Regions from separate parts of the Tardiphaga sp. P4_G1 genome, predicted to be linked through region 3. Evidence: predicted binding sites of a transcription regulator. Region 3 holds the regulator's gene; each other region holds the start of a gene.

Region 1 (4,098 bases), 680 kb from region 3:
TGCTTTTGCTGTTGTCGCGCGTGGGTTTGACGCCGCGCGCAGCGATATCGGCGACCAGCGAGGTCAGGCCGCCGATGGTATTCAGCGACAGTCCGGCATCGCCGCCGGGATCGCCGCGCGCCGATTCCGGCAGCACTGCGCGGCCGAAGCCGAGTTTTGCCGCCTCTTTCAGCCGCGCCGAGGTCTGCGCCACCGGGCGCACCGCGCCGGACAGCGAGATTTCGCCGAAATAGACCGCGTCGGTGGGCAGCGGCGCATTGCAGAGCGACGACACCAGCGCTGCGGCCGCGGCCATGTCGGCGGCGGGCTCGTTGATGCGCAATCCGCCGGCGACATTGAAATAGACGTCGTAGCCCGACAGCTTGACCCCGCAATGGGCCTCCAGCACTGCCAGCACCATGGACAGCCGGGAGGAATCCCAACCCACCACGGCGCGGCGCGGCGTGCCCAAAGTCGTCGGCGCAACCAGAGCCTGCAGTTCCACCAGCACCGGGCGGGTGCCCTCCATGCCGGCGAAGACGGCGGTGCCCGGCGAGCCGAGATCGCGATCGGACAGGAACAGCTCGGACGGGTTGGAGACCTCGCGCAGGCCAAGCCCGGTCATCTCGAATACGCCGATCTCGTCGGTCGGGCCGAAGCGGTTCTTCACCGCGCGCAGGATGCGGAACTGCTGCGAGCCTTCGCCCTCGAAGGACATCACGGCATCGACCATATGCTCGACCACACGGGGCCCGGCGATCTGGCCGTCCTTGGTGACATGGCCGACCAGGATGATAGTGGCCCCGGATTTCTTGGCGAAGCGAATGAGCGCCTGCGCCGAGGCGCGGACCTGAGTCACTGTGCCCGGCGCGGATTCCACGGTGTCGGTCCACATGGTCTGGATCGAGTCGATCACGATCAGCCGCGGCACCGTGCCTTCGGACAGCGTGGCGATGATATCTTCGACCGAGGTCTCGGACGCGAGCTGCACCGAGGCGTCTGCAAGGCCCAACCGCGACGCGCGCAGCCGCACCTGTGCCACGGCTTCTTCGCCGGAGATGTAAACCACGCGATGGCCGGCCCGCGCCATCAGGCTGGTGGCCTGCGTCAGCAAGGTCGATTTACCGATACCGGGATCGCCGCCGATCAAGAGCACCGAGCCGCGCACGAAACCGCCGCCCGTGACGCGGTCGAGCTCGCCCATCCCCGAGGCAATGCGCGGCGCATCGTTGCTCTGGCCGGTCAGGCTTTCGAGATTGAAGGTGCGCCCCTTGCGCTTGGAGCGCGCGCTGACCGGAATCGTGGTGACGCCGGTGGTGTCCTCCTCGGCCAGCGAATTCCACTCGCCGCAGGCGTCGCACTTGCCCTGCCACTTGTTATAGGCGGCACCGCAATTCTGGCAGACGAAGGAGAGGAGGTTCTTGGCCATTGGCGGAAGGAATCGCGTCTGTAGGTGTTTTTGGTTTGTTCTCTTGGTCTACGCGGTTGAACGGGGCATTTGCAAGTTTCTTCTCGAAGGGTTTGCCAGCCTCGCCGGGTGGGACGCATCGACCGGCACATGGGCAAGGTCTATTCGGTTGCCAAAATTCCGACGCGCGAGAACTGGTCGGCAATGTCGGCCTGGATCGCCTTTGCCGCGGCGATGCTGGAGGTGCAGCCTCTGCAGTGGTCCTTCTTCAGCTTGGCGATTGCTTACGCTCGGTAGATGCGCCGCGAGCAGAATCCAGATGCAAGCAGTGGTGAGCGATCGAGGCTGCTCGACCAACCAGCTGAGCCGCAGTCCAGCGCTTCGCGAGTCCAATTTGTTCCGCGCAGGAGCTCGCGTGGAACTGCCATGCGACGAATCCTTCATTAACCTCCGCCCGATAGCCTCACCGCAGTGACGTCAGCGTGAGGTGTGCCGTGCGTATTTTGATAATCGTGCTGGGTGCAGCGACGCTGGCGACGCCGGTACTTGCCTCTGACTACCGTGATGCGCGCTATCGCGCCGGCACCGCGCGCTATCCCATCACGATGGATACCGGCATTCGCGCGCCGCCGCCGCTTTACTATGTGGAAGCGCCGCCGCGTTATGTGCGGGATCTGAGAACGGGCGAACCGGGCCAATGGGTGGTTCGCCAACCGAGTGTGTTCGAGCAACTCTTCGGGCTGCCCCGCGACGGTTATTAGGTTGGCTGCTGAGGCCGATTGATCTCACGTCGGGCTCTGCGGTGAATCCAGGCGCAGTGCAGCTGTGTCTGCCTTGGCATCCTCATATGTTGCCGTCATCAAATCTTAAGCACGTTCATCAAGGTAAATATCAGGACCGCGTTGACCGGTGGTGGTGCTTGGCTGAGTGTCGCCCATCAGAGCGATACGAACTCATTTCAAACAAGCTCGCCACGGGGTCTCATCATGAAGAAATTGATTGCTGCTGCGATGTTCGCCACTGTCGCCGGAATGGCGATGCCCGGTGTTGCCTCGGCAGGTTGCTATAACTGCTACACACCGCCGCCGTGCCAGACCTGCTATCAGCAGCAGGTGGTGCCGCCGCAGTATCGCACGGTCGAAGAGACGGTGATGGTCGCTCCCGGTCGCACCGTCGCGCGCCGCACGCCAGCGCAGTACGAGACGGTGATGGTGCCGAAGACCGTGATGGTCGCGCCTGCGCGCGTCGATTACGAGCGCATTCCGGCGCAATACGCCACGCAGCAGCGTGTCCAGATGGTCGCTCCGGCGCAGGTCTATTACGCACCGGTGCAGCAGGGCTGCTCGACCTGCAATCGCGGCTTCAGCTTCGGCTCAAGCTACGGTTACTAAGCCGCGGATAGCTCAGATTTTCAGGACTGCGATCGGCCGCCTCAGGGTGGCCGATTTGCGTTTGGGGGAGGCCACCGGTGGCGGCGGCGGTCATCTCCCTGCGGTGATGACCTCTCCGCACAACTCGCCGTCAGCAGCACCATTTCCAAATGAAACTGCGGCATCGAGGTCGAATTCGGAGAGCGGGACGGGCCGACCGAACAGAAAGCCCTGGACGAGGTCCACGCCTGCAGCCTGCAGATATTCAAATTGCTCTTCGGTCTCGACACCCTCGGCCGTCGTAGCGATGCCAAGACCACGGGCCAGCGCAAGCACCGAGGACACTACCGCTGCGCAATCGCGGCGATTGGGAGCGCCTTGTGCGAAGGATTTGTCGATCTTGATCCTGTCGAACGGGAAATTGGTCAAATAACTCGCCGTTGAATAACCAGTGCCAAAATCATCGAGCGCTATGGAGATGCCGAGATTCTTCAGCTGCCGTATCGTCCCCAGATGCGCCGTCGCGTTCTCAAGAAGAGCCGTCTCCGTAATTTCCAACTCCAGCCGTTCAGGCGAAAGACCAGTCTCCATCAGAGTATCCAGCATGACGTCGAGCAGCTTTCCCTTACTGACTTGAACCGCAGAGATATTGACCATGATCTTGAGGTGAGCCGGCCACGACGCTGCATCCGTGCAAGCCTGGTGCAGGATCCACTCGCCAAGAGGAAGGATCAGCCCCGTCGCTTCCGCGAGTGGAATAAATTGATCGGGAGCGACGAGCCCTTTCGACGGATGCCGCCAGCGGACCAGCGCCTCGGCGCCGCGGATCTGCCGTGTCTTGGCGTCAACCACCGGCTGATAGTGCACTTCGAATTCATTTCGCGCGATCGCGTCCCGCAGTTCGTTTGCCAATATCTTCTGCGAGTGGGCAGCCTCAATCATTTCGGACTGGAACAGGCGGAAATCGTTTCGCCCGCCCGTCTTGGCGTCGTAGAGCGCGAGATCTGCTTTTCTCAACAGGTCCTCGGGATCGACGCCCTGTTCCGGAGCGAGGGCAATTCCAATGCTGATCCCGATGCTGGCCTGGTGGCCGTTGAGATCAAATGGCTGAGCAATGGCATCGATGATCCTGAGGGCAAGCACGATTGCACCCTCCTGCGGATTGGGGCCGCCGTCCTGGATGATCGCAAACTCGTCACCGCCAAGGCGGGCCACCACATCGGTTTCGCGAGTCGACGATTTCAGTCGTTGTGCGAACTCAACAAGCAAACGATCCCCAGCGGGATGTCCCAGCGTGTCGTTAACGGTCTTGAATCTATCGAGGTCGAGCATGACCACGGC
Region 2 (4,098 bases), on a different contig from region 3:
ATCGACATCATCGAGCACGACAAAATCGGCGGTCTCGGCGCTGTCGACGATCTGCACGCGGACGGTCGCCTGCAGGGGATCGTTGGTGAAGCTGACATGCGATCGCGCCTGCCAGGGCATGGCGGCGATCTGGACGGTGGTCTCACCGGTGGAGATGCAGGGATGCGTTCCGCTCACGAGATCGCCGCGGGCGAGAAAGGCTGCCAGCGCCAAGGGAATCGTCGAGGCTAAAATCTTGAAACGCAGCATGACACGGTACTCGCCCTGGCCCCGCAATGCGGGGTTATGGTGAGCAGAGCGTAAACAAAACTCGTTACTATCGCGTTGACGTCCACATCAGTGGCGTTGCCGAAATTCACGCCGCGCGGCGAACGTCCTCCGCCAGCGCGCGGTAAGACAACGCTTCGGCCAGATGCAGCCGCCCGATTTTTTCGGCGCCGTCGAGATCCGCCAGCGTCCGCGCCACGCGCAGCACGCGGTGATAGCCGCGCGCGGTCAGTCGCATCGTTTCGGCGGCATCGCGCAACAATGTCAGTCCCTGGGCATCCGGCTGCGCTACCGTTTCCAGCACTGAGGCCGGCGCGGAGGCATTGGTATGTGTGCCCGGCAATCCCGCCGCCGCATAGCGCATGGTCTGCAGATTGCGCGCGGCGGCGACACGCGCCGCGACTTCGGCGGAACCTTCCGACGGTGGCGGCAGAATGAGATCCGCCGCGGTCACCGCCGGGACTTCGATGCGCAGATCGATGCGGTCCATCAAGGGGCCCGAGATGCGCGCCTGATAATCCGAGGTGCAACGATCGATGCGGCCGCGCTTGCAGGAGAAGCCCGGCTCGAACGCGTGACCGCAACGGCATGGATTCATCGCAGCGACAAGCATGAATCGCGCGGGATAGGTGACGCGGTGATTGGCGCGCGATACCGCCACCTCGCCATTCTCGAGCGGTGCGCGCAGCGAATCCAGCACGCGCGGATCGAACTCCGGCAGTTCATCGAGAAACAGCACGCCTTGATGCGCCAGCGAAATCTCGCCCGGCCGTGCGCGCAACCCGCCGCCTGTGAGTGCGGCCATGCTGGCGGAATGATGCGGTGCGCGGAACGGCCGGCGTGAGGTGAGTGCGCCGTCCTTGATCTCGCCGGCCACCGACGCAATCATCGAGACTTCGAGGAGCTCCGCCGGCGATAGTGGCGGCAGGATCGACGGGAGCCGTGCCGCCAGCATGGATTTGCCTGATCCTGGACTCCCTGCCATCAGCAGGTGATGGCCGCCCGCGGCAGCGATCTCCAGCGCGCGCTTGGCGCTTTCCTGTCCCTTGATGTCGCGCAGATCCAGCAGCGTTTCCTCACGCGCATGTATCTTCGGCTGCGGCCGCGACAGAACCTGCGTGCCCTTGAAGTGATTGGCGATCTGGATCAGCGACGTCGCGGCGATGATCTGGATATCGGGACTGGCCCAGGCGGCTTCCGCGCCGCAGGCTTCTGGGCAGATCAATCCCTCGTCCCGCGCATTGGCGCCGATCGCTGCAGGCAGTACGCCAGCCACTGGCGCGAGCGAGCCATCGAGACCGAGTTCGCCGAGCACGGTGAAGCCCGTCAATGCATCCGGCGGAATCGCGCCGATCGCGGCCATCAATCCCAGCGCGATCGGCAGATCGTAATGGCTGCCTTCCTTGGGTAAGTCAGCGGGCGCGAGATTGACGATGATCCGCCGTGCCGGCAGCGCCAGACCCGAGGCGACCAGCGCGGCACGGACCCGTTCGCGCGCTTCGGATACTGCCTTGTCGGGCAGGCCGACGATCAAAAAATTCGGCAGACCGGGCACGACCTGAACCTGCACGTCGACCGCGCGGGCCTCGATCCCCTCAAAGGCTACGGTGGAAACACGTTGAACCATGCCGCCCTCATTCGAGATGAGAGCGTAACCTAAGGTTGCTTCTTCTTCAAGAACAATCAGTGAACGAAGTGTAGCGGTAAAGTATGCTGGTTTTGGCTGAAGTCGGCCATTGGCGTAGAAAATCTTAAACACGTCATGCAAAGCATCCTATGAGCTTCGAGACGAAGACTGGGTGCCCGCAGATGTCAGATCGCTTGTCGATGCCGCCAGACGCTCCGGATGACGCCGACCTGATCGCTGCGCTGAAGGCGCAGGTCGAAGCTCAGCAGGCCATCATCGATCAACAGGCTGCTTCGCTGGCGCATAGCCGGAAGATATTCGATCGCTCCTCGGCGGCAGCGCGAATCGGCGTCTGGGAATGCGACCTCTCCGATGAATCGCTGGTCTGGACCGATGTTGTCTATGACATCTTCGATCTACCGCGTGGCTCGACGCCGATTCGCGAGGAGGCGCTCGCCTGTTATCCCGAAGAATCCGTCAGGGAACTGACGAAGCGGCGCAGCAAGGCCATCGAGGATCGCACGGGCTTCAGTCTCGATGCGGAGATCATCACCTTCAAGGGCAACCGGCGCTGGATCAGGATCACGGCCACTGTCGAGTCGGTCGATGGCGTTGCCGTCCGCATCTTCGGCATGAAGCAAGACATCACCGAAGAGAAAATTCTGGCGGATCGCAACCGCTATCTCGCGGAATTCGATACGCTGACCGGCCTCGCCAATCGCAGCCAGTTTCAAACCAAGCTGTCGCTGTTCGATGCGGCGTCGGCCATCAAGGTGAAGCCGTTCGGCGCGCTGCTGTTGATCGATCTCGATGAATTCAAGCCGGTCAATGACTGTTTCGGCCACGCAGCGGGCGATGCCTGCCTGACCGTCGTTGCAAATCGAATTCGCAACATCTGTGCCGGTGCGGAACTGGTCGCACGACTCGGCGGTGACGAATTCGCGGTTCTGCTGGGGCCTCACGCGCAATTCGAGGAAGCCTCGGAGACCGCGCGCGCCATTGTCACGCAGCTAGGCCTGCCCATCGATCATCGTGGGCAACAGTTGCGCGTCGGTGCATCGGTCGGCATCGCGCTGGCCGATAACTGCACGTCGTCGCAATTGGCAGCCATGGCGGATTCGGCGCTCTATGCGGCGAAGGATGCCGGACGCGGCACGTTCCGAATCTACGCACGCGGCGCGGAGAGACGCCGAAGTGACGCCTCATCCGCGGCGTGAGGATGAATTGCTGCGGAATTCCTGCGGCGGTCATTGTCTCAAGATCGCCGCAGGAAAGTCGCAGGATTTCCGCTAGAGATTCATCACCATCGGCTCGGCGATATAGCGGAAGCCGTCGCCTGATTTCACCACATGGCCATAGCCCGGCCAGGCAAAGTGATAGGACATCACGGCGGTCTTGTTGGCTGCCAGCATGTCCAGCATCTTCACCCGCGTCGCTGCCGCCATCTTCGGATCGGAGTCATAGGCGAACTCCATGCGCGGCTTCTCCAGCAACAGCACCTGATGATGGGTGAGGTCGCCGAGGAACGCGAAGGACTTTCCGTCCGATTGGATCATGAACATGTGGTGGCCGAACGTATGGCCCGGCGCATGCATGGCGGTAACGCCGGGCAGGAACTCCTGGCCGTCCTTGAAGAACACCAGGCGATCCTTCACCGGCAGCAGGTTCTTGCGCGCATGGACGATGAAGTCCTTGAGCGGCGAACCGAGCTTGCCTTCGTCGGTCCAGAACTTGAAGTCTTCCTCGCTGAGATAGATCTGCGCGTTGGGAAATAGCGGCTTGTCATTGGCATCGACGATGCCGCCGATATGATCGATATGGGCGTGCGAGCACACCACGGCATCGATATCGCCGGGCTTGATACCGGCTTCGGCCATACTTTTCTGCAGGCGACCCGTGGTGTTGCCGAACAGTTGCGACGTGCCCATGCCGGTGTCGAACAGGATCAGTCTGTCGCCCATGTTGACGATCGGCGCGTTCTGTTCGAGCACGACATTGCTGCTGCTGAGGAAATTATCCGTCAGCATCTTCTGCACGTCTTCCTTGGGTACGCCGACGAATGTGCCGGAGGGATCGCCGAGCGGCAAAGGTCCGTCGGAGACAACGGTGACTTCCGCGCTGCCTAACATGAAACGGTGGAAGTAGGGCGCCTGTGTGCCGAGCTTTGGTGCCTTGGCCGATGCGCTGCCGATGAGGCCGGGAGC
Region 3 (4,098 bases):
GCAGATCCACATGAAGGATCGCCACATCCGCGGCCAGAAGCGCCGCGTCGAGCATCGGCGCTTCAACGAAAGCTTCATGCAGCACGCCTCGACCTCGCCGTTCTATCCGCTGTTCGCATCATTGGATGTCGGCGCGCAGATGATGAAGGGCCGCTCCGGCGAAGTGTTGTGGGACGATACGATCCGGCTCGGCATCGAACTGCGCAAGAAGATGCGCGCCGTCCGCCGCGAATTCGAGGAGAAGGAAACCCGCGCCGAGCGTCGCTGGTTCTTCGAACCCTTCGTGCCCGAGCGCGTCGCGATTCCCGACGCAGCCAGCGAAGGCGCTGTTCACAATGTGCCCTGGGAAAGCATCGGCACTGACCAGCTGGCCACCAATCCGGCTTATTGGCAGCTCGCGCCTGACGCCGCTTGGCATGGCTTCCCCGGCATGGAAGCCGGTTTCACCATGACCGATCCCAACAAGCTGACAGTGCTGACACCCGGCTTCGACCGCACCACCGGCGGCTATGCGGAACACGGCATCCCTGCTCCGGTGGTGGCGCAGTTCCTGCGCGAAAACCGCATCGTGCCGGAGAAAAACGATCTCAACTCGCTGCTCTTCCTGCTGACGCCCGGCGTGGAAGCCAGCAAGGCCGGCACGCTGATATCGGGCCTCGTCGCTTTCAAGAAGTTTCATGACGACAACGCTCTGCTTGAAGACGTCATCCCGGAATTCGCGCGGCGCAGGCCGGCGCGTTATGCGGGCATACGCCTGCGGGATCTGTGCGGCGACATGCACCGGTTCTTCCGCGAGGCCAATGTGAGCGAACTTCAGACCAGGCAATTCTCCGCTGACCATCTGCCGGAGATCGCCATGTCGCCCCATGATGCTGCGCGCTGTCTGGTGCGCAACGACGTCGATTACCTCCCCATCGATGAGATCTTCGGGCGCGTCGCGACGACGCCGTTCGTGGTCTACCCGCCCGGCATCGCCACGATCGTCCCCGGAGAACGGCTCACTGAACGGTCAAAGCCGATGATCGATTATCTCAGGATGTTCGAGACCTGCTTCAACACCTTCCCGGGCTTCGACGTCGAAATCCAGGGCATCTACCGCAAGGTCGACGCCAATGGCCGGATCCGACTTTACACTTACGTGGTCTCCGAATAGGGAGCACGTAAGGAGCCTGATTTGCCAACGGAACTCGAACAGCCGGTCGTCATCCGACCGTCACGCGACACCGACGTCGATGCCATGCTGGCGATCTATCGCCGGCACATCCGGCAAGGCGTTGAGGAAGGCGTCAGCGACGCCGACACGCCGCAGCCCGACGATCTCAGAGACCGGCGCAAGAACCTGCGCAGCAAACGGTTCCCGCACCTCGTCGCCACGCAAGGCGGCGAGGTCATCGGCTACGCCTATGTGGTGCTGTTTCGGAAGCGACCGGCCTATCGCTACACGGTCAAGCATTCGATCTATATCCACCACGGGCATGTCGGCCGAGGCATCGGCCGGCTGCTGATGCGCGAGTTGATCGACGTCTGCGCGGCGGCCGGCTTTCGGCAGATCATCGGCTACATCGATGCCGACAACACGGCCTCGCTCGGCTTGCATGAGAGCTTTGGCTTTGCGCGCGTCGGCTTGCTGCCCGGCGTCGCCTATCGCTCGGGCCGCTGGGCCGACACGATCATGGTTCAGCGCTCGCTGGCGACCGGCTCCACAACTCCGCCGCCGCCCATTGGGCGCATGACGTCCGCGTAGCCCAAGCGACCGCGGAAGCATTTTCCATGTCCGTAGAGGGTCGACGACTGGTGAGGAACAGCCTCCTCAAACCTCGCTCAACGTGCGTTCTGTTGACGGCAAATTAAGCATTGCAGAACACATATGGAACATATAGTGTTCGTTCATGATTTGTTTCGAGATTCTGTGGCTTTGAGTAGTTTGAGAGTGCCCGAACTCGCGCAACCGATCTTCGAACGATCGTCTCTGGATTGAGGCTCACTGTTCGAAGGCCCTTTGAAACGCACGCGGCGGCCGACACCGTCAACTGAGGATGGCTTCAGATGCTCACGCGCAAACAATACGAACTCCTGCGATTCATCGATCAACGGCTGAAGGAAGCTGGCGTCCCGCCCTCCTTCGACGAGATGAAGGATGCGCTCGACCTGCGCTCCAAATCCGGCATCCATCGTCTGATCACCGCACTGGAAGAACGCGGCTTCATACGCCGTCTGCCCAACCGCGCCCGTGCCATCGAAGTCATCAAGCTGCCAGAGCTCGGCGCGCCGGTCACCGGCGGTACCGGCCGCCGCGGCTTCACGCCCAGCGTCATCGAAGGCACGCTTGGCAAGGTGCGTTCCGCCGCCAGCATCGCTAGCAACAGCGGCGATGATGACAATGGCCGCACAGTTGCCATCCCGGTGATGGGCCGGATCGCGGCAGGTACGCCGATCGAGGCACTGCAGACCCGCAGCCACACCATCAGCATGCCCGCCGACATGCTCGGCTCCGGCGAACATTACGCGCTCGAAGTGCGCGGCGATTCCATGCAGGACGCCGGCATTCTCGATGGCGACACCGTGCTGATCCAGCGCAACGAAAGCGCCGACACTGGCGACATCGTGGTGGCCCTGATCGACGACGAGGAAGCCACGCTGAAGCGCTTCCGCCGCCGCGGCGCGTCGATCGCGCTGGAGCCTGCGAATGACGCCTACGAGGTCCGTATCCTGCCACCCAACCGGGTGCGCATTCAGGGCAAGCTGATCGGGCTGTATCGCCGCTACTGAGATTTGCGCCTCGGCGGATTACTGATCTTCGGGTTGAAGATCGGTTTCCACCGGCGTCGCATCCACCGGCCGGTTTTGCGGCGGACGACTGGTCTCCAACCTATCGGACAGAGGCTGATCGGGAATGGCTGGTGACCACGGACGGTCCAGGCCACGCGGTCGCACGGCATCGATCGCAAGGCCGTTGGCGGTTCGCTGCAGGCTTACCGCACCGTTTCGTTGCAGGCGGTCCTGATCGATCACCAGCGCACGGCAATCCCTCGGCGGTTGTTTCGTCGTGACGATCAGCGCCGCTTTCTCGCAATCATCTGTGAAAGCATCCGGCTGTAGAACCAGCGCCACCAAAGCGCCATCGGCCAGCGCCGCGATGCACCCGTCGCGGTCGCAGGACACACCGTGGCTGACGGAGGCATCGGTCGGCAGACGCGCATCGGCATCGCCGGCGAGCCACTCTTTCAACAAAAATGTATCCTTGGCGCTGCGCATCACGTGGAGATGCCCGTCCCTGCCCCGCACCGCGACGCTGTGACCGTCACCCGAGATCAGCACATCGGGCTGCTTCACCAGCAATGCCCACACAATCGAGATTGCAAGCACGGCAGCCCCCGCGAAGCGCAACGGCGTGCGCAGCAATCCCAGCACGATGATGCCGATACTGGCTGATATCAGCGGCCCGGTGCCAAAGGCCGGCATCCGGCCGATGGCGCCGGGCAAGGCTGCCACCCATTGCGTGACGACAATCATCCACTGGATGCCGACATCCATCAGCCGCCAGAACACACCGTCAAAGCCGAACGGCATGGCCACCAAACCGAGAATGCCGGCCGGCATCACCAACGCCGAGACCACCGGCATCGCCAGGAGATTGGCGACGACGCCATAAGGCGTGACGCGATGGAAATGAAATGCGGCATAGGGCGTGGTGGCAAGGCCCGCGACCAGCGAAGCCAGTACGAGCATCGCGATCTCGCGTCCGCCCCATAGTGCCACGCGCGCCGTCGCGGAATGATCGGGCGAGGCAAACAGCGCGGGCATGCCGATCTGCACCAATGCGACCAGCCCCAGCGTCGCCGCGAATGACATCTGAAAACTGGGATGCACCAGCGCTTCCGGCGCGACGATCAGCACGACCATTGCCGACACCGCCAGCGTGCGGAACGTCACCGCCCGGCGATCGACCATGACTGCAATCAGCACGACGGCCGTCATGAAGAACGAACGCTGCGTGGCGACCTCGGCGCCCGACAGCAGCAGATAAAATAGCGCTGCGAGTAATGCCGCAGCCGCTGCGACTTTCTTGATCGGGAATGTCACGGTCAGGACAGGGAT

What was found. The regulator LexA, encoded in region 3, represses DNA repair genes until DNA is damaged. The targets are predictions, from matches to a motif close to TGTTCNNNNTGTGTTCNG.
Region 1: the regulator LexA is predicted to act here: its motif matches at 1,434-1,451, upstream of radA (DNA repair protein RadA).
Region 2: the regulator LexA is predicted to act here: its motif matches at 1,943-1,960, upstream of AC1DUY_RS08370 (YifB family Mg chelatase-like AAA ATPase).

Annotation. Positions count from the first base shown of each region.
Region 1 covers NZ_JBFUJU010000001.1:2,768-6,865, forward strand. Annotated here, with positions in the region: gene radA (DNA repair protein RadA) at 1-1,408, opposite strand, end outside; gene AC1DUY_RS00025 (hypothetical protein) at 1,517-1,684, shown strand; gene AC1DUY_RS00030 (hypothetical protein) at 1,882-2,148, shown strand; gene AC1DUY_RS00035 (hypothetical protein) at 2,425-2,778, shown strand; gene AC1DUY_RS00040 (bifunctional diguanylate cyclase/phosphodiesterase) at 2,869-4,098, opposite strand, start outside.
Region 2 covers NZ_JBFUJU010000003.1:154,679-158,776, reverse strand. Annotated here, with positions in the region: gene AC1DUY_RS08375 (hypothetical protein) at 1-249, opposite strand, end outside; gene AC1DUY_RS08370 (YifB family Mg chelatase-like AAA ATPase) at 356-1,894, opposite strand; gene AC1DUY_RS08365 (diguanylate cyclase domain-containing protein) at 2,077-3,111, shown strand; gene AC1DUY_RS08360 (MBL fold metallo-hydrolase) at 3,184-4,098, opposite strand, start outside.
Region 3 covers NZ_JBFUJU010000001.1:682,205-686,302, forward strand. Annotated here, with positions in the region: gene AC1DUY_RS03360 (Orn/Lys/Arg family decarboxylase) at 1-1,153, shown strand, start outside; gene AC1DUY_RS03365 (N-acetyltransferase family protein) at 1,175-1,744, shown strand; gene lexA (transcriptional repressor LexA) at 2,047-2,769, shown strand; gene AC1DUY_RS03375 (ComEC/Rec2 family competence protein) at 2,788-4,098, opposite strand, start outside.